Variovorax paradoxus: one gene and its partner. The protein of the gene in region 2 binds, or shares a complex with, the protein of the main gene of each other region. Links are inferred from orthologs where the notes say so. Each region holds a gene or a part of one and is shown on either strand. Other genes may lie near its edges. The genes, in order: QFZ47_RS05265 and xseA.

Region 1 (9,108 bases), 4.3 Mb from region 2 along the record:
ATCATGGCCGACCAGCTCGGCCGCAGCGTGGGCGACATGTACAAGGGCGCGTTCGTGCCGGGCTTCATGCTGACCGCCATGTATGCGGGCTACGTGATCCTGCTGGCCATCTTCAAGCCCAAGTGGGTTCCGGCCCTGCCGCTCGAAGCACGCACCTTCCGCGAGCCGAGCGGCAGCAGCGGCCTGCCCTCGCTGCTCGTGCTGACCATCATTGCCACCGCAGCGGCCATGTTCTTTGCCGAGCACATTGCCGACGTCCACACCTGGTGGACCGGCGAGCCCGTGGCCAGCGTGGCCACCGACGAAACCATCGTGGTGTCGATGTGCGTGGGCGTGATGCTGGCCTTCCTGATCGCGGTGGCCAACCGCCTGCTGCGGCTGCGCCTCTTGTCGCGCATTGCCGAGCGCGTGACCTTCGTGCTGATCCCGCCGCTGCTGCTGATCTTCCTGGTGCTGGGCACGATTTTCCTCGGCGTGGCCACCCCCACCGAAGGCGGCGCCATGGGTGCGCTCGGGGCCTTCATCATGGCCATGGTGCGCGGCCGGCTCAGCATGAGGCTGCTCAAGCAGGCGCTCAACACCACCACCAAGCTGTCGTGCTTCGTGGTGTTCATCCTGATCGGCTCGACCATCTTCAGCCTGGTGTTCCAGGGCGTGGACGGACCGCGCTGGGTCGAGCACCTGCTGACCGGCATGCCCGGTGGCCAACTCGGCTTCCTGATCCTGGTGAACGTGCTGATCTTCTTCCTGGCGTTCTTCCTCGACTTCTTCGAGCTCTCGTTCATCGTCGTGCCGCTCCTGGCACCCGTGGCGCACAAGCTCGGCATCGACCTGATCTGGTTCGGCGTGCTGCTGGCGGTGAACATGCAGACCTCGTTCATGCATCCGCCCTTCGGCTTTGCGCTGTTCTACCTGCGCAGCGTGGCGCCGACCAAGGCCTACAACGACAAGGTCACGAACGAGCGCATCGAGCCGGTCACCACCATGCAGATCTACTGGGGGGCCGTGCCCTTCGTGCTGATCCAGATCATCATGGTCGGCCTGATCATCGCGTTCCCGGCCATCGTCTCGAGCGGACTCGACAAGGAGGTGGCGGTCGACCTCGACAAGATCGGAGCCGAGATGCAGGCCAACATGCCGAAGGACGATTCCCAGCCCGCTCCCGAGCCGCAGCCGGGCGCCTCGGCACCGGCCGGCGGCGAAGCGCCTGCTGCGCCTTCGGGCGCGGAAGAAGACCCGATGAAGGCCATGCAGGAACAGCTGGACCGGGACGCCGGCAAGAAGTAGTTCTCGAAGAAGGCCGCCGGCAGGCCCTTCGGGGCTTGCGGCGGCTGGGACTTCCCCGAGACCCAAAAAAAAGCCCCGCGGCGCGGGGCTTTTTGCTGTCCGGAATGAACCCGGATCAGAGCTTGAGCGTGGACATGAACGAGTCGAAGCGCGATTCCGCAAAACGGAACCAGAGCACCTGGTCGCGCTGGAAGCTGCGGAAGTCGGCGTAGATCTTCTTCCACTCGGGGCTCTTGGCGTCGTTCTCGGCATAGACCTCGAGCGAAGCCTTGTAGGCGGCGTCCATCATGGCTTGCGAGAACGGCAGCACCTTGGTCTTGGCGGCCACGAGCTGCTTGAGCGCGATGGGGTTCAGCGCGTCGTACTTGGCGAGCATGTCCGACGACGCCAAGGCCGCGGCGGCTTCCACGATGGCCTTGTTCTCGGCCGAGAGGCCGTCCATGGCCTTCTGGTTGATGAAGAAGTCCACTTCCGGACCGCCTTCCCACCAGCCGGGGTAGTAGTAGAACGGCGCCACCTTGTTGAAGCCGAGCTTCTGGTCGTCGTACGGTCCCACCCATTCGGCGGCATCGATGGTGCCCTTTTCGAGCGCCTGGTAGATCTCGCCACCCGGCAGGCTCTGCGGCACGGCGCCCAGCTTCTGCATGACCTCGCCGATCAGGCCGCCGCCCAGGCGCATCTTCATGCCCTTGAAATCCGCCACCGACTTGATTTCCTTGCGGAACCAGCCGCCCATCTGGCAGCCCGTGTTGCCGCCGGCGAAGCTCACCATGTTGTACTTGGCGTAGAACTCGTTCATGAGCTTGCGGCCATTGCCGTGCATCATCCACGCCGTCATCTGGCGCGAGTTCAGGCCGAACGGAATGGCCGAGCCCAGCGCGAACGCGGGGTTCTTGCCGTAGAAGTAGTAGGGCACGGTGTGGCACATCTCGACCGAACCGTTCTGCACGCCGTCCACCACGCCGAAGGGAGGCATCAGCTCGCCGCCGGCATGCACCGAGATTTCGAACTTGCCGCCCGACATGGCCTTGACCGCCTTGGCGAAGACTTCCGCGCCGCCGTAGATGGTGTCGAGCGACTTGGGAAAGCTCGATGCCAGGCGCCAGCGGACGGCCGCCTGCGCATGAACTGCGGGCGCAATGCCGGCGGCCAGAACGCCAGCGATGCCGGCGTTTTTGATGAGGGAACGACGATCCATTGAATTCACTCCGAGTGCATTGGAAAAAACGAAACGCGGCTTGTGGCCGCGTCGAGGACTTTTGTGAGTCCCGGTTATTGTAAAAACGCGCTTACACGCGGCCGGCCGGGGTTTACCCTGCGGCGGCGCCGAAGCGCTGCGCGACCGAAGCGGCGATGCCGGCCGCATCGAGCCCGATCGACGCGAGCAGCTTGCCCGGATCGCCATGCTCGATGAAGCGGTCGGGCAGGCCCAGCTGCAGCACCGGCTTCTGCACATTGGCCGCCTGCAGCGCCTCGAGCACCGCGCTGCCCGCGCCGCCCATGACGGCGCCTTCTTCGAGCGTGACGATGGCCTCGTGCGTGCCCGCCACCTTCAGCAGCAGTTCGACGTCGAGCGGCTTGGCCCAGCGCATGTTGACCACCGTGGCGTCGAGCGATTCGGCCGCGGCGAGCGCCGGGTACAGCAGGCTGCCGAACGCGAGGATCGCGATGCGTTGGCCCTCGCGCCGCACCTCGCCCTTGCCGAACGGCAGTGCATCGAGCGCGAGGTGCGGCACCACGCCCGCACCGGCGCCGCGCGGATAGCGCACGGCCACCGGATGGTTCTGCTCGTAGGCGCTCGACAGCAGCTGGCGGCACTCGCGCTCGTCGGCCGGGCAGGCAATGCTCATGTTGGGAATGCAGCGCAGGAACGAGATGTCGTAGGCGCCCGCGTGCGTGGCGCCGTCCGCGCCCACGAGGCCGGCGCGGTCGAGCGCGAACACCACCGGCAGGTTCTGGATCGCGACGTCGTGGATCAGCTGGTCGTAGGCGCGCTGCAGGAAGGTCGAATAGATCGCCACCACAGGTTTCAGGCCCTCGCAGGCGAGGCCGGCCGCGAAGGTGACGGCATGCTGCTCGGCAATGCCGACGTCGTAGTAGCGGTCCGGAAAACGCTGCTCGAACTCGACCAGCCCCGAGCCTTCGCGCATGGCCGGCGTGATGCCCACCAGCCGGCCGTCGTGCGCGGCCATGTCGCAGAGCCACTGGCCGAAGACCTGCGTGAAGGTCTGCTTGGCCACCGCGGTGGGCTTGACCAGCCCCACCTGCGGATCGAACTTGCCGGGCCCGTGGTAGGCCACCGGATCGGCTTCGGCCAGCTTGTAGCCCTGTCCCTTCTTGGTGACCACATGCAGGAACTGCGGGCCGTCGAGGTGCTTGAGGTTCTCGAGCGTGGGCACCAGCGAGTCGAGGTCGTGGCCATCGATGGGGCCGACGTAGTTGAAGCCGAACTGCTCGAACAGCGTGGCCGGCACCACCATGCCCTTGGCATGCTGCTCGAAGCGCTTGGCCAGCTCGAACAGCGGCGGCGCGGCGCGCAGCACGCTCTTGCCGACGTTCTTGGCAGCGGCGTAGAAGTTGCCGCTCATGAGCTGCGCGAGGTAGCGGTTGAGCGCGCCCACGGGCGGGCTGATCGACATGTCGTTGTCGTTCAGGATCACCAGCAGCTTGCAGTCGCACACGCCGGCGTTGTTGAGCGCCTCGAAGGCCATGCCGGCCGTGAGCGCGCCGTCGCCGATGATGGCTACGGCGTGGCGGTCTTCGCCCTTCTGCTTGGCCGCCATCGCCATGCCGAGCGCGGCCGAGATGCTGGTCGATGAATGCGCCGTGCCGAAGGTGTCGTATTCGCTTTCGCTGCGCTGCGGAAAGCCCGAGATGCCGCCGATCTGGCGCAGCGTGGGCATGCGCTCGCGCCGGCCGGTCAGGATCTTGTGCGGGTAGGTCTGGTGGCCCACGTCCCACACCAGGCGATCGTGCGGCGTGTTGAACACATGGTGCAGCGCAACGGTGAGCTCGACGGTGCCAAGATTGGAGCTCAGGTGGCCGCCGGTGCGTGAGACGTTGTCGAGCACGCAGGCGCGCACCTCGTCGCACAGCTGCCTGAGCTGGGCGCGGTCGAATTGGCGGATCGGCGATGGATCGTGAAGCGTGGGAAGCAGCGCAGCCATGGGATCGTGTTGGTTCTTCTTGTCCATCTGTGAACTGTTCATCGGTCGCGGTCGACGACCATGTGGGCCAGCGCGCGCAAGGCCGCGGTGTCGGCCAGGCCGCTGCGCTCCAGCGCCGCAAGCGATTCGGCCAGCAGTTGCCTGGCCTGCGCGCGCGCGCCATCGAGGCCCCAGAGCGAGACGTAAGTGGGCTTGTCGGCGGCCGCATCCTTGCCGGCCGTCTTGCCGAGGGTCTGCGAATCGGCCGTGACGTCGAGGATGTCGTCGACCACCTGAAACGCCAGGCCAATGGCGCCGCCGTAGTCGCGCAGAGCGGCCAGCGCCGCGGGCGCCACGGCGCCGGCGCAGGCCGCGCCCATCTCGACGCTGCCCTGCAGCAGCGCGCCGGTCTTCAGGCGGTGCATTTCACGCAGCTGCGCTTCGTCGAGCGCCAGGCCCACGCTGGCCAGGTCGATGGCCTGCCCGCCCGCCATGCCCTGGCTGCCCGCGGCACGCGCGAGCAGGCGGCACAGCATGGCCTGGATCGATGCGGGAATCTCGTCGCCGTCGGGCGTGAGCAGCTCGAAGGCCAAGGCCTGCAGGGCGTCGCCGGCCAGCAGCGCATCGGCTTCGCCGAACTTCACGTGCACCGTGGGCTTGCCACGCCGCAGCACGTCGTTGTCCATGCTCGGCAGGTCGTCGTGCACCAGCGAGTAGGCGTGGATCAGCTCCGTTGCGCAGGCCGCGCGCAGCGCCGCGGCCGCATTGCCGCCGACCGCTTCGCTCGCGGCCAGCACCAAGAGCGGCCGCAGCCGCTTGCCACCATCGAGCACGGCATAGCGCATGGCATCACCGAGCAGCACCGGCGCATCGACGCCGACCCATCGCGACAGCGCCGCCTCGACGCGCGCCAGATGCGGGTCGCTCCAACTGGCCAGGCGCGCGGCATCCCACGTCACCACGTTAGCCGCGCTCATTCGGCAGTCCAGGGCTTGAGGCTCCCCGCATCGAGCACCTTGATCTGGTCTTCGACCGCCTGGAGCTTTTCGCGGCAGAAGGCAAGCAGTGCCGCGCCGCGCTGGTAGCTGCCGAGCAACTGGTCGAGCGGCAGCTGGCCCGACTCGAGTTCTGCAACCAATTGTTCCAACTCCTGGAGCCCGGCTTCGTAGCTGGCCGGCAGCGGCCCGGTGTCGGGCTTGGCGGCCGGGCTGGACGTGGCGGAAGAAGGGACCTTGGGCATGCGAGAGAACGAGTGTGAAACCGCGCATTTTAGGACGGGGAAGCAAACGGGCGCCGGCATGCGGCGAGCCGCGGGCACGGCACTGCCCCCTTGGGTACAATCCTGGCTTCCCATGCCGGCCAACCCGGCACAACTCTTCGGGCCGTCGCCCTCCAGACGGCGCCTTCCGTCTTTTCTTTTTTTCTCCCTGTGGGGAGCTTGGTCAGGTCCTCCATGTCTGATTTAAGTCTTCAACTGCAGCAGGCCACGAGCCAACTTCCAGTTTCCGCGTACTTCGACGAGTCGCTCTATGCGCGCGAAATGCAAACGCTGTTCGCGCAGGGCCCGCGCTACGTGGGCCACCGGCTGGCCGTGCCCGAGCCCGGCAACTTCCATACCCTGCCGCAGGAGCACCAGGGCCGCGCGCTGGTGCACACGCCCAAGGGCGTGGAACTCATCTCCAACGTGTGCCGCCACCGGCAGGCGCTCATTCTCCAGGGCCGCGGCCAGCTCGACCGCCAGGCCGGAGGCAACATCGTGTGCCCGCTGCACCGCTGGACCTATGCGGCGAGCGACCCGCGCACCACGGGCACGCTGATCGGCGCGCCGCACTTCCAGCAGGACCCCTGCCTCAACCTGCACAACTATCCGCTCACCGAGTGGAACGGCCTGCTGTTCGAAGGCGGCCCGGACGGCGGCGGGCGCGACGTGGCGGCTGACATGGCCGAGCTCGGCCCGCGTGCCGACCTCGACTTCACGGGCTACGCGCTCGACCGCGTCGAACTGCACGAGTGCAACTACAACTGGAAGACCTTCATCGAGGTCTACCTCGAGGACTACCACGTCGGCCCGTTCCATCCGGGCCTGGGCAGCTTCGTCACCTGCGACGACCTGCGCTGGGAGTTCAACCGCAACTTCTCGGTGCAGACCGTGGGCGTGGCCAACCGGCTCGGCCGCGCGGGCAGCCCCATCTACCAGAAATGGCAGGAGCAGCTGCTCAAGTACCGCGAGGGCAAGCCGCCCAAGTACGGCGCCATCTGGCTCACCTACTATCCGCACGTGATGGTCGAGTGGTATCCGCATGTGCTCACGGTTTCGACGCTGCATCCGGTGAGCCCCACGAAGACGCTCAACATGGTCGAGTTCTTCTACCCCGAGGAAATCGTGGCCTTCGAGCGCGAATTCGTCGAGGCCCAGCAGGCCGCCTACATGGAAACCTGCGTGGAAGACGACGAGATCGCCGAGCGCATGGACGCCGGCCGCCGCGCGCTCATGCTGCGCGGCGACGACGAGAGCGGCCCCTACCAGAGCCCGATGGAAGACGGCATGCAGCAGTTCCACGAGTGGTACCGCAGCGCAATGCAGAACAACGCCTGAGCCGGACAACAGTGCAAGCGCTCTGGATGGTGCTCGGCGCCTTTTTGTTCGCCACCATGAGCGTGGTCGTGAAAGTCGCCTCGGCCTGGTTCAACAGTGGCGAGATGGTGCTCGGGCGCGGCCTGATCGGCATCGTGTTCCTGTGGCTTCTGGCGCGCAACCGCGGCGTCTCGCTGGCCACCCGCTATCCCGGCATGCACGCCTGGCGCAGCACCATCGGCGTGGTGTCGCTCGGCGCATGGTTCTATGCCATTGCCCACATGCCGCTGGCCACGGCCGTCACGCTCAACTACATGAGCAGCGTGTGGATCGCGGCCTTCCTGGTCGGCGGCGCGCTGCTGGCCTGGGTGCCGGTGCCCGGGCGCGACGGCCGCATCGAACGCCCGCCGCTGCAGGGCACCCTGGCACTGACCGTGCTCGCGGGCTTCGTGGGCGTGGTGCTGATGCTCAAGCCTTCGGTCAGCGGCAGCGACGGCTTCGCGGGAATGCTGGGCCTGCTGTCGGGCCTCACGGCCGCCTTCGCCTACATGCAGGTGGTGGCGCTGTCGCGCATCGGCGAACCCGAGCTGCGCACGGTGTTCTATTTCGCGGTGGGCTCGGCCGTGGCCGGCGCCTTTGCCACGGCCGCCACGGGGTTTTCGGGCGGAGAATCCTGGACGTGGCAGCATGCGCTGTGGCTGCTGCCGATCGGCCTCTTGGCGGCCCTCGGGCAGCTCTGCATGACGCGCGCCTACGCCACGGCCAAGACCGAGGCCGGCACGCTCCTGGTGGCCAACCTGCAGTACTCCGGCATCATCTTTGCCGCGTTCTATGGTGTGGTGCTGTTCGACGACCGCATCGACGCCGCCGGCTGGGCCGGCATGGCGCTCATCATCGTGAGCGGCATCGCGGCCACCGTGCTGCGCCAGCGCGCGGTGCCCAAGGCACCGGCCGAAGAGCACTGATCCGCATCGCAACCGTCGACAACGAAGGAACCCCGCCATGTACACCACCCTCGTCAGCGTCGAACAACTCCAGCAGCTGCAGGCTGGCGACGCGCCCCTCATGGTCTTCGACTGCAGCTTCGATCTCATGAAGCCCGAAGCCGGCGCACAGCAATATGCCGCCGCCCACATCCCGGGCGCCCTGTATGCGAACCTCGATACCGACCTGAGCGCGAAGCACGGCGTGCCGGGCGCCCAGGGCGACGTGGTCATCGCGCAGGAAGACGGCGTGCCGGCCTCGGGCGGGCGCCATCCGCTGCCGAGCCGCGAGAAGTTCGCGGCCTGGCTGTCGAGCATCGGCTTTTCCAACGACATGCAGGCCGTGGTGTACGACCGCAACGGCGCCAACTATTGCGGCCGGCTCTGGTGGATGCTCAAGTGGATGGGCCACGACACGGTGGCCGTGCTCGACGGCGGCCTGCAGGCCTGGCAGGCCGCGGGCGGCGAGGTCACGAACCGCGAAGAGCCCGCGCACTTCCAGTCGAACTTCGTCGTGGGCGAGCCGCTTGTGAAGCTCGTCGTCACCGAGACGGTGGCGCGCCGGCTCGGCCAGCCTGACCAGAACCTGATCGACGCGCGTGCCGCTGCGCGTTATCGCGGAGAGGTGGAACCTCTGGACCCGATTGCGGGTCACATCCCCGGGGCTGCGAACCGGCCCTTCGCCGAGAACCTCGGTCCCGACGGCAAGTTCAAGCCGGCATCGCAACTGCGTGCCGAGTTCGAAGCGCTGCTCGCGGGGCGCGATCCGGCGACGGTCGTCCATCACTGCGGCAGCGGCGTGAGCGCTGTGCCCAACCTGCTCGCGATGCAGATCGCGGGCCTTGGGACGACAGCGCTCTATGCCGGCAGCTGGAGCGAATGGAGCAACACGCCGGGGCTGCCGACCCGGCAAGGCGCAGAACCATGAAACAGATCCGACTTCGACGCATTTCATCCGGCTTCGCATTCGCCGCAGCACTGTTCGCGGCTCCCTTTCTTTCTGCACAGGCCCAGCAGCAGCATGCACATGTGCACGGCCAGCTCAAGCTCGACGTGGCGATCGACGGGCCCACGGTGGTGATCGACATGGAATCCCCGCTCGACAACATCGTCGGCT
Region 2 (9,242 bases):
ATGATGGCGCGCTGGATCACGCGCTGGAAACCCAGCGTGGGCTGGGTGTCTACATCGTCGGTCCCCGCCACCTGGGGCGTGTTGTCCTTGATGAAGTTGGTGAGCGACGCCCGCAGGTCGTCGACGTTGGCCGAGCAGGCGCGCAGAACCTCTGCGGCGCTCGGGTTGTCCAGCAAAGCGAGCAGCAGATGCTCCACGGTGATGAACTCGTGGCGCTGCTGCCTGGCCTCGACGAAGGCCATGTGCAAGCTGACTTCCAGTTCCTGGGCAATCATGTGATTTCCTTTTGCCTTGCTGTAAATAACTTCTCAGATGGGTTGGAGCTTGCGCAATTCAACTGGTTCACGCAATGGGTTCGCTGACGCACTGCAACGGATGCCCGGCCTGGTGCGCGGCCTCCATCACCTGATTGACCTTGGTGGCCGCAAGATCGCGGGAATAAACCCCACAAACGCCGCGGCCATCGAGATGGATCTTGAGCATGATCTGGGTTGCGGTTTCGCGATCCTTGTTGAAATATTCCTGCAGCACGACGATCACGAACTCCATCGGCGTGTAGTCGTCGTTCAGCATGACGACCTGGTACATCTGGGGCGGCGCGGTTTTCTGCGGCCGCCGCTCCAGGACGACCGAATCTCCGTCGTCCCCGGCCGGTTTCTGGGCCGGCGGAGTGCTGGGAGTCTTGGGGATTCTCGTTGCCATAAAAAAGATTCTATAGAGCGTGCAAGCACCGTGCCGGCGCAAGAAGACTTGGTGGCGCGTATTCGACAAATCAAGGGGCTTGCGTCGTGTGCGACACCACAGACGATGCAAAAAATCTGCCGTTCGCGGCGCCCCAGCGTAAATATTACGCGGCACCCGTCTGGAAAAAAATGGGTATCTGGAGCAAGGTGTTCCATTTCTCAACCAGATTTCTCAACCAGTCCAGTCTGCCGGGCCGGATGAAGAAAAGCCCTCGAGACCGGGAAGATCTCGAGGGCCTTGGCTCTGCGGCGCCGAAAGCGCCGGAACGCAATTACATGTGGTCGATCATGACCTGGCCGAAGCCCGAGCAGCTCACCTGCGTGGCGCCGTCCATCAGGCGGGCGAAGTCATAGGTGACCTTCTTGCTGGCGATCGACTTTTTCATCGAGCTGATGATCAGGTCGGCCGCTTCGGTCCAGCCCATGTGGCGCAGCATCATTTCGGCCGAGAGGATCTCGGAACCGGGGTTCACGTAGTCCTTGCCGGCGTACTTGGGAGCCGTGCCGTGGGTGGCTTCGAACATGGCGACGGTGTCGCTCAGGTTCGCGCCCGGGGCAATGCCGATGCCGCCCACCTGGGCCGCCAGCGCGTCGGACACGTAGTCGCCATTGAGGTTGAGCGTGGCAATCACGCTGTATTCGGCGGGGCGCAGGAGAATCTGCTGCAGGAAGGCGTCGGCGATGCTGTCCTTGACGGTGATTTCCTTGCCCGTCCTGGGATTCTTGAACTTCATCCAGGGGCCGCCGTCGATCAGCTCGGCGCCGAACTCCCTGGCTGCCAATGCATAGGCCCAGTCGCGGAAGCCACCTTCGGTGAACTTCATGATGTTGCCCTTGTGCACGATGGTGACGCTGGGCTTGTCGTTATCCACTGCGTATTGCAGCGCCTTGCGCACGAGGCGCTCGGTGCCTTCCTTCGACACCGGCTTGACGCCGATGCCCGAAGTGTTGGGGAAGCGGATCTTCTTGACGCCCAGTTCGTCCTGCAGGAACTTGATGAGCTTCTTGGCCTTGTCGCTTTCGGCTTCGAACTCGATGCCGGCGTAGATGTCTTCCGAATTTTCGCGGAAGATGACCATGTTGGTCTTGTGCGGCTCGCGCACCGGGCTGGGCACGCCCTCGAAATACTGGATCGGCCGCAGGCAGACGTAGAGGTCGAGTTCCTGGCGCAGCGCGACGTTCAGCGAACGGATGCCGCCGCCCACGGGCGTGGTGAGCGGGCCCTTGATGGACACCACGTAGTCGCGCACGGCGTGCAGCGTTTCTTCGGGCAGCCAGACATCGGGGCCGTAGACCTTGGTCGACTTTTCGCCGGCATAGACTTCCATCCAGTGGATCTTCTTCTTGCCGCCGTAGGCCTTGGCCACCGCAGCATCCACCACCTTGAGCATCACCGGGGTGATGTCCAGACCCGTGCCGTCGCCTTCGATGAAGGGAATGATCGGCTGATCAGGCACATTGAGCGAGTTGTCGGCGTTGACCGTGATCTTCTGGCCTTCGGCCGGGACTTTGATGTGCTGGTAGCTGGACATGAGGGGGAATGACTCCGGGAGTGACGTAATTCGGACGACTGTCTGCGAATTCAGACAGCGATGGGGAATCGCTGTACAGCCCGCGAACAAATCGCTGTACATTTTAGACGCAACCCATCAGCTGGCGTTTGTCAACCTGCGAGGCAACGGCCTCGTTAGTGGCTGACCTTCTGCTCGCCGGGAGGCGTTTCCAACCAATTCTCGATAGAGGAATCATCAATGAGCAAAATTCTCGCAGTCATGATCGCTGGCCTGTTCGCCGCTGGCGCCTACGCCCAGAACCCCACCGGCACCACGCCCGAGCAGGGGAACGCCACCAACAGCAAGTCGCAAGCCCGCGCCGAAGCCAAGAAGGAAGCCAAGCCCGCTGGTCAAGTGGCTGCTCCCGCCGGCGACATCGCCAAGACGCCCGAAGGCGGTGCGGTTGGCGCCGACAAGGCTGCAGCAGCCGGCGAGAAGCGCGCCAGCACGCGCGACCAGCGCCGCCGCAACAAGGACGGCAGCGTGAAGCGCAAGTCGACCCAAGGCGGTACGCCCCAGTAAGTCGGCCCTGCCGTACAAGGAAGCGCTCCACGGAGCGCTTTTTTTTCGTTTGCGGCCATGGAATTTCTGTCAACCGGGGCCGGCGGCTCTCGCGTTGAAGGTTCACCTTCCACAGGGAGGTGGTCCATATCAACGATTTCAAAGGATGTCTCATGAACAAGCTGCTCGCAGCCCTCGTCGCCGGTCTCTTCGCTGCCGGTGCATTTGCTCAAACCCCGCCCGCACCGACGCCCGCGCCGGCCGCACCCGCCGTTGTCAAGGCGAAGCAACCGACGAAGCACGCCGTCAAGAAGCACAAGGTTCGCCACGTGGCCAAGGCGCACACGGCTGCAGCCAAGAAGGTGTAAGCTCCCGCGCTCACCGGCAATGCCCGCATCAGCGGGCATTTTTATTGGCCTCGCGTCCTTGGACCCCGCCCTGAAAGAAGCCCCGATGTTCCAGCGTTTTGCCGCCCTGCTCCTGCTTGCCATATCCTTGATGGGATCAGCGCAGGCCCAGCAGCAACCCCAGACCGACCTGCAACGCACCAAGCTGTCCGTCGGCCTATACAGGATCGATGCGCAAGTCGCGCAGACGCCCCGGCAGCGGGAGATCGGCTTGATGTTCCGCAAGGAGATGCCGCAGGCCGAGGGGATGATCTTTGTTTTCGAACAACCGGCCACCCAGTGCTTCTGGATGCGCAACACGCTGCTGCCGCTGACCGCCGCGTTCGTGGCGGACGATGGCCGCATCGTCAATCTGGTCGACATGCAACCCATGACCGAAAATTCGCACTGTTCCGAGGAGCCCGTGCGCTTCGTGCTTGAAATGAACCTCGGCTGGTTCGCCAAGAAGAACATCAAGAAGGGCGCCAAGCTCGGCGGCGAGCTGTTTGCTGCGTCGAAACGCTGAGCGCCCTGCCTCTGCCCATGAAAAAGCCGACCTGCGAGGGTCGGCTTTTTCAATGGGAAGCCGGTTCAGCCGAAGTTCTTTGCCGCGAAGTCCCAGTTCGCCAGCTTGGCCAGGAAGGTCTCAACGAACTTCGGGCGCAGGTTGCGGTAGTCGATGTAGTAGGCGTGCTCCCAGACGTCCACCGTCAGCACCGGGGTGTCGCCGGTGGTCAGCGGCGTGCCCGCGGCCCCCATGTTCACGATGTCCAGCGAGCCGTCGGCCTTCTTCACCAGCCAGGTCCAGCCCGAGCCGAAGTTGCCCACGGCCGACTTCACGAACGCTTCCTTGAAGGCGTCGTAGCTGCCCCACTTGGCATCGATGGCCTTGGCCAGCGCGCCCGTGGGAGCGCCGCCGCCCTGGGGCTTCATGCAGCTCCAGAAGAAGGTGTGATTCCAGATCTGGGCGGCGTTGTTGTAGATGCCGCCGCTGGACTTCTTGACGATGTCTTCAAGAGGCATCGATTCGAACTCGGTGCCCTTTTGCAGGTTGTTGAGGTTCACCACGTAGGCGTTGTGGTGCTTGCCGTAGTGGTACTCGAGGGTTTCCTTCGAGTACTCGGGTGCCAGCGCGTCGAGGGCGTAGGGCAGGGGTGGGAGCACATGTTCCATGGTTTTTTCTCGTGGGTTGGTTGTGGGGAATCAAGGATTCTAGAAAGGAATTACGCACCCGGCGTCGGACGCGTTCCCGTTTTGCCGGGGGTCACGGTCAGGTCGACCGAGCCGTCGGCGAGCCGCGCGACCACGGCGTCGCCAGGACTCAGCTTCTTTGCGCTGACGATCGCGCGCCCGTCGGGATCGGTGAGCCAGGCATACCCGCGCTGCAGCACCAGCGCAGGATCGAGCAACCGCAGGCGCAGCGCGACGCGTTCCAGCCGCTCGCGCCGCTGCGCCATCGCGCGCTCGAGCCTGAGCGGAAAATCGGCCGAGATCGCGCGCGGCACCTGGGCGAGGCGCTCGGCCCTGGACAGCACCGCATAGCGCAGCCGCTGCGAATGGTGGGCGAGCCGCAGCTGCTGGCGCGCCACCAGTGTCGAAGGCCGCCCCAGGCGCCCTGCCGCCTGGTCGAGGCGTTGGCCCAGCACATCGAGACGCGCACCCAGCGCGCCGTCGAGCCGGTCGCCCAGGAGATCGAGCGCACCGAGCCACATCGCCTGGGGCGCGCTGACGAGTTCCGCCGCGGCCGTGGGCGTGGGCGCGCGCAGGTCGGCGCAGAAGTCGGCGATGGTGAAGTCGGTTTCGTGGCCGACGCCGCAAATCAGCGGAACCGGGCTTTGGACAATGGTGCGCGCCAGGGTCTCGTCGTTGAACGCCCAGAGATCCTCGATGGAGCCACCCCCGCGCACCAGCAGGATCACGTCGACGGCCGGCTCCAGCGTGTACAGCGATTGCAGCGCACGCACGAGTTCCGCCGGGGCATTGGCGCCCTGCACCGCCGCCGGCGCCAAGACCACAGGAATGTGCGGCACGCGGCGCCGCAGCGCCGTGACCACGTCGTGCAGCGCCGCAGCACCGAGCGAAGTCACAAGGCCCACTGCACGCGGCATGACGGGCAGCGCCCGCTTGCGTTCCGCGTCGAAGAGCCCTTCGGCTTCGAGCCGCGCCTTGCGCTGGAGGAATTGCTCGAACAGCGCACCCTGGCCGGCGCGCTGCAGGCTTTCGACCACCAGTTGCAGGTCGCCGCGCGGTTCGTACACCGCGAGGCGCCCGCGCACTTCGACCTGGTCGCCGTCGCGCGGCGAAAAATCGAGCAAGCCCGCGGCGCGCCGAAACATCGCGCAGCGCAGCTGGCCGGACGGGTCCTTGAGGGCGAAGTAACAATGTCCGCTCGAGGCGCGCGAAAAGCCGGAAATTTCCCCGCGCACCGCGACCGGATTGAAACGTGCGTCGAGCGCATCGGCAACCGCCCGGCACAGTGCGCCGACAGCCCAGATCCGCGGGCCCGGCGTTGGATTCGAGTCACGCAGGTTCACAAGGCACCCGCGCGGCCGGCGGCCACTCTTCCACAGTGGGTTGCCCGGCCCCGGTACCGCGGCATCGATGCACAACAGGTGCACGGTTTGTCGTGCAAGCTGTTGATTTCATTGGAAAAAGAACTGCTCAAAATTCAATCGATCTAGCGGGAGGCCCGTCCCATGCGGGTCCGGACAAGTTGCGCAGCGGGTTAATCACAAAGTTATCCACAGAATCTGTGCGTCTTCGCTGACATGCAAACAAGCCGCGTGGCAATGTTGGCCTCGGTGGATAATCGCCGCGCATTTGCAGTCTACGGGCCGGAGGATTCCTTGTTTTCCATCATAGTTGCCGCGGGCTGGCCGATTTGGCCATTGCTCGCTTGTTCGATCATCGCGCTCGCGCTGGTTATAGAACGTTTCACAAACCTCAAGACCGTGAGGGTTCTGCCGCCCAAGCTGCTCGATGAAGCCATCACCGTGTCGCACGGCTCCGTGCCGGGGCCCGACGTGGTGACCAAGCTCGAGCGCAACTCGATGCTCGGACAGGTGTTGGCCGCCGGCCTGCGGGCGCTCAATGCCAATCCGCGCTGCACCGAGGACGACCTGCGCGCGGCCATGGAGGCTTCGGGCCGCACCGTGGCACACAAGCTGGAGCGCTACCTGCCAGCGCTGGCCACCATTGCATCGGCGGCGCCGCTGCTCGGCCTGCTGGGCACGGTCATCGGCATGATCGAGATCTTCGGGTCGCAGTCGCCCGGAAGCGGCGCGGTGGGCTCGGGGAATCCCGCGCAGCTGGCGCACGGCATTTCGATCGCGCTCTACAACACGGCTTTCGGCCTGATCGTGGCCATTCCGACCCTGATCTTCTGGCGCTATTTCCGCAGCCGGGTCGACGAATACCTGCTGAACCTGGAACTGTCGGGCGAGCGCTTCGCGCGTCACCTGAACGCGTTGCGGAAATGATGGCCCCCACGCTTGCCACTGCGTGTGCTGCGCTGCCCCCCGAGGGGGCCGCCGCCTCCTTGGGGCGGCCCGGCGGAGGCTCGCCATGACCCGCGGCCGCATGCAGTTTCGCCATGGGGCGCGCGATGAGCCCGAGATCAACCTGATCCCGTTCATCGACGTGCTGCTGGTCATCCTGATCTTCCTGATGCTGTCGACCACCTACAGCAAGTTCACCGAAATGCAGCTTCGGCTGCCGACGGCCGACGTCGATTCGCAGCGCGACTATCCCAAGGAAGTGATCGTTGCGGTGTCCGCCGACGGCCGCTATTCGATCAACAAGAAGCCCGTGGCGGACCGCAACGTGGACACCGTGGCCGCCGCGCTCGGCTCGGCAGCCACCGGCGGCAAGGACAGCGTGGTCGTCATCAGCGCCGACGCCAGCAGCCCGCACCAGGCCGTGATCACGGTGATGGAAGCCGCGCGCCGCGTGGGCCTGGTGCAGATCACTTTCGCAGCCCAGTCGACGGCGCAAGCAGGGCACTGAGTGCCGTCGCAGGGCCGCAGCACCACCGGCACAACCGGCTCGATCACAGCGCCGGCCTCGCGGCTGCAGCGTGCCTGGCTGCACCGCGGCGTGCTGGCCTGCCTGCTGTGGCCCCTGTCTCTGGTCTACGCGGCGCTCTTCGGGCTGCGGCGCTGGCTCTACCGGAAAGGATGGCGCACGACCGAACGCGTCCGGGTGCCGGTGATCGTGGTCGGCAACGTGATTGCCGGCGGCGCCGGCAAGACCCCGGTTGTGATGGCGGTGGTCCGGCACCTGCAGGCCCGCGGCCTGCGCGCCGGCGTGGTGTCGCGCGGCTACGGCCGGCGCACCGGCGACTGCCGCGAAGTGCAGCACGAAAGCAACGCCCGGGATGTCGGCGATGAACCGCTCCTGATTCGCCGTGCCACCGGCGCGCCCGTGTTCGTGGCGCAACGCCGCATCGAAGCCGCGCGCGCCCTGCTCGCACGGCACCCGGACACGCAGATCATCGTGAGCGACGACGGGCTGCAGCACCTGGCGCTTGCGCGCGACATCGAGATCTGCGTGTTCGACGACCGCGGCGTGGGCAACGGCTGGCAGCTGCCCGCGGGCCCGCTGCGCGAGCGCTGGCCGCGCCCGTGCGACCTGGTGCTTCACAGCGGAGAGCACCCCGCCTTCGAGGGTGGCTACACCGCCACCCGCGCGCTGGCGCAGGACGCCGTGGCGAGCGACGGCAAACGCACGCCGCTCGATGCTCTCGCCGGCGAACCGGTGATCGCGCTGGCGGCCATTGCACGGCCCGAAGCGTTCTTCGACATGCTGCGAGCGCGCGGGCTGACGCTTTCCGAAACCATCGCCCTGCCGGACCACTGCGATTTCGACGGCTGGCAGCCTCCCGCCCACACCGGACAGCGCCTCGTCTGCACCGAAAAAGATGCCGTCAAGCTGTGGCCCAAGGCCCCCGACGCGCTTGCAGTGCCGCTGGACTTCGCACCCTCGCGAGAATTCTTCGCTGCGCTCGACGCAAAGCTATCATCGCTCGATGGATACCAAGCTGCTTGAACTGCTCGTCTGCCCCGTGACCAAGGGCCCGCTGACCTGGAACGCCGAGAAGCAGGAACTCTGCTCGCGCAGCGCACGCCTGGCCTACCCGGTGCGCGATGGAATCCCCGTGCTGCTCGAGAACGAAGCCCGCACGCTGTCCGACGAAGAGCTGGGGCTGTGAGCTTTACCGTCCTGGTGCCGGCTCGCCTGGCTTCGACGCGGCTGCCCAACAAACCGCTGGCTGACATCGCCGGCCTGCCCATGGTGGTGCGCGTGGCCCGGCGGGCAAGCCAATCTGCGGCCGTGCGCGTGGTGGTGGCCGGGGACGACGCGACCATCGTCGCTGCATGCAGAACGCATGGCGTGGAAGCCATCCTGACTCGCCAGGACCACCCCAGCGGCTCCGACCGCCTTGCGGAAGCCTGCGAGCAACTGGATCTGGACGGCGACGACATCATCGTCAACGTGCAGGGCGACGAACCGCTGATCGATCCCGCGCTCATCGACGCTGTGGCCTCCGCCCTGGCCACGCACCCGGAAGCCGCCATGAGCACGGCGGCCCACGAGATCGACTCGCTCGACGATTTCCTGAACCCGAACGTCGTGAAGGTGGTGCTCGACGCGCGGGACAACGCGCTGTACTTCAGCCGCGCGCCTGTTCCATGGTGGCGCGACGGGTCCGCCAACGGTGCACCACCATCCGTGCTGCCCGTCCCGGCGCCGCTGCGGCACATCGGCATCTACGGCTACCGCGCCAGTTTCGTTCGCAGCTTTCCCTTGTTGCCGCCGGCGCCCGTCGAGGCCACCGAGGCGCTCGAACAGCTGCGCGCACTCTGGCATGGGCATCGCATTGCGGTGCACGTGAGCCAGGCCGCTCCGGGGCCCGGCATCGATACCCCGGAAGACCTCGAGCGCGTGCGCGCGTTCTTCGCGGCCGGCCCGGCAAGCTGAAAAGTGCGCCGCACCGAGGGCGGCGGCGGAATTTCCTCACGCTCTCGCATGCTATCCTCGACGCAATTCCGCCTTGCTCT

Evidence for each region.
Region 1: the proteins of xseA (region 2) and QFZ47_RS05265 are in contact, whole or in part, in a cryo-EM structure (PDB 8TXR), measured with the Escherichia coli proteins. The link is inferred for Variovorax paradoxus from one-to-one orthologs.

What each region holds. Positions count from the first base shown.
Region 1 is NZ_JAUSXL010000002.1:312,352-321,459, forward strand. What follows is about bases 4,041-6,852. They hold QFZ47_RS05265 (exodeoxyribonuclease VII small subunit), read right to left. Parts: upstream 5,674-6,852; coding sequence 5,407-5,673; downstream 4,041-5,406. Other genes in these bases: dxs (1-deoxy-D-xylulose-5-phosphate synthase), read right to left, coding at 4,041-4,454; QFZ47_RS05260 (polyprenyl synthetase family protein), read right to left, coding at 4,493-5,410; QFZ47_RS05270 (aromatic ring-hydroxylating oxygenase subunit alpha), read left to right, coding at 5,887-6,852. In the rest of the region: QFZ47_RS05245 (TRAP transporter large permease), read left to right, coding at 1-1,287; QFZ47_RS05250 (TRAP transporter substrate-binding protein), read right to left, coding at 1,403-2,485; more of dxs, read right to left, coding at 2,598-4,040; more of QFZ47_RS05270, read left to right, coding at 6,853-7,029; QFZ47_RS05275 (DMT family transporter), read left to right, coding at 7,056-7,973; QFZ47_RS05280 (sulfurtransferase), read left to right, coding at 8,011-8,919; QFZ47_RS05285 (DUF2796 domain-containing protein), read left to right, coding at 8,916-9,108. UniProt on the Escherichia coli protein: Bidirectionally degrades single-stranded DNA into large acid-insoluble oligonucleotides, which are then degraded further into small acid-soluble oligonucleotides.
Region 2 is NZ_JAUSXL010000002.1:4,582,277-4,591,518, reverse strand. The notes cover bases 3,563-6,508. They hold xseA (exodeoxyribonuclease VII large subunit), read right to left. Parts: upstream 5,718-6,508; coding sequence 4,407-5,717; downstream 3,563-4,406. Other genes in these bases: QFZ47_RS25230 (MotA/TolQ/ExbB proton channel family protein), read left to right, coding at 6,030-6,508; QFZ47_RS25240 (superoxide dismutase), read right to left, coding at 3,775-4,356; QFZ47_RS25245 (DUF192 domain-containing protein), read left to right, coding at 3,563-3,709. Outside these bases: ATP-dependent Clp protease ATP-binding subunit ClpA, read right to left, coding at 1-275; ATP-dependent Clp protease adapter ClpS, read right to left, coding at 343-702; icd (NADP-dependent isocitrate dehydrogenase), read right to left, coding at 1,016-2,275; QFZ47_RS25255 (cell envelope biogenesis protein TolA), read left to right, coding at 2,495-2,818; QFZ47_RS25250 (hypothetical protein), read left to right, coding at 2,971-3,165; more of QFZ47_RS25245, read left to right, coding at 3,251-3,562; more of QFZ47_RS25230, read left to right, coding at 6,509-6,662; QFZ47_RS25225 (ExbD/TolR family protein), read left to right, coding at 6,763-7,188; lpxK (tetraacyldisaccharide 4'-kinase), read left to right, coding at 7,189-8,229; QFZ47_RS25215 (Trm112 family protein), read left to right, coding at 8,210-8,392; kdsB (3-deoxy-manno-octulosonate cytidylyltransferase), read left to right, coding at 8,389-9,162. UniProt on the Escherichia coli protein: Bidirectionally degrades single-stranded DNA into large acid-insoluble oligonucleotides, which are then degraded further into small acid-soluble oligonucleotides.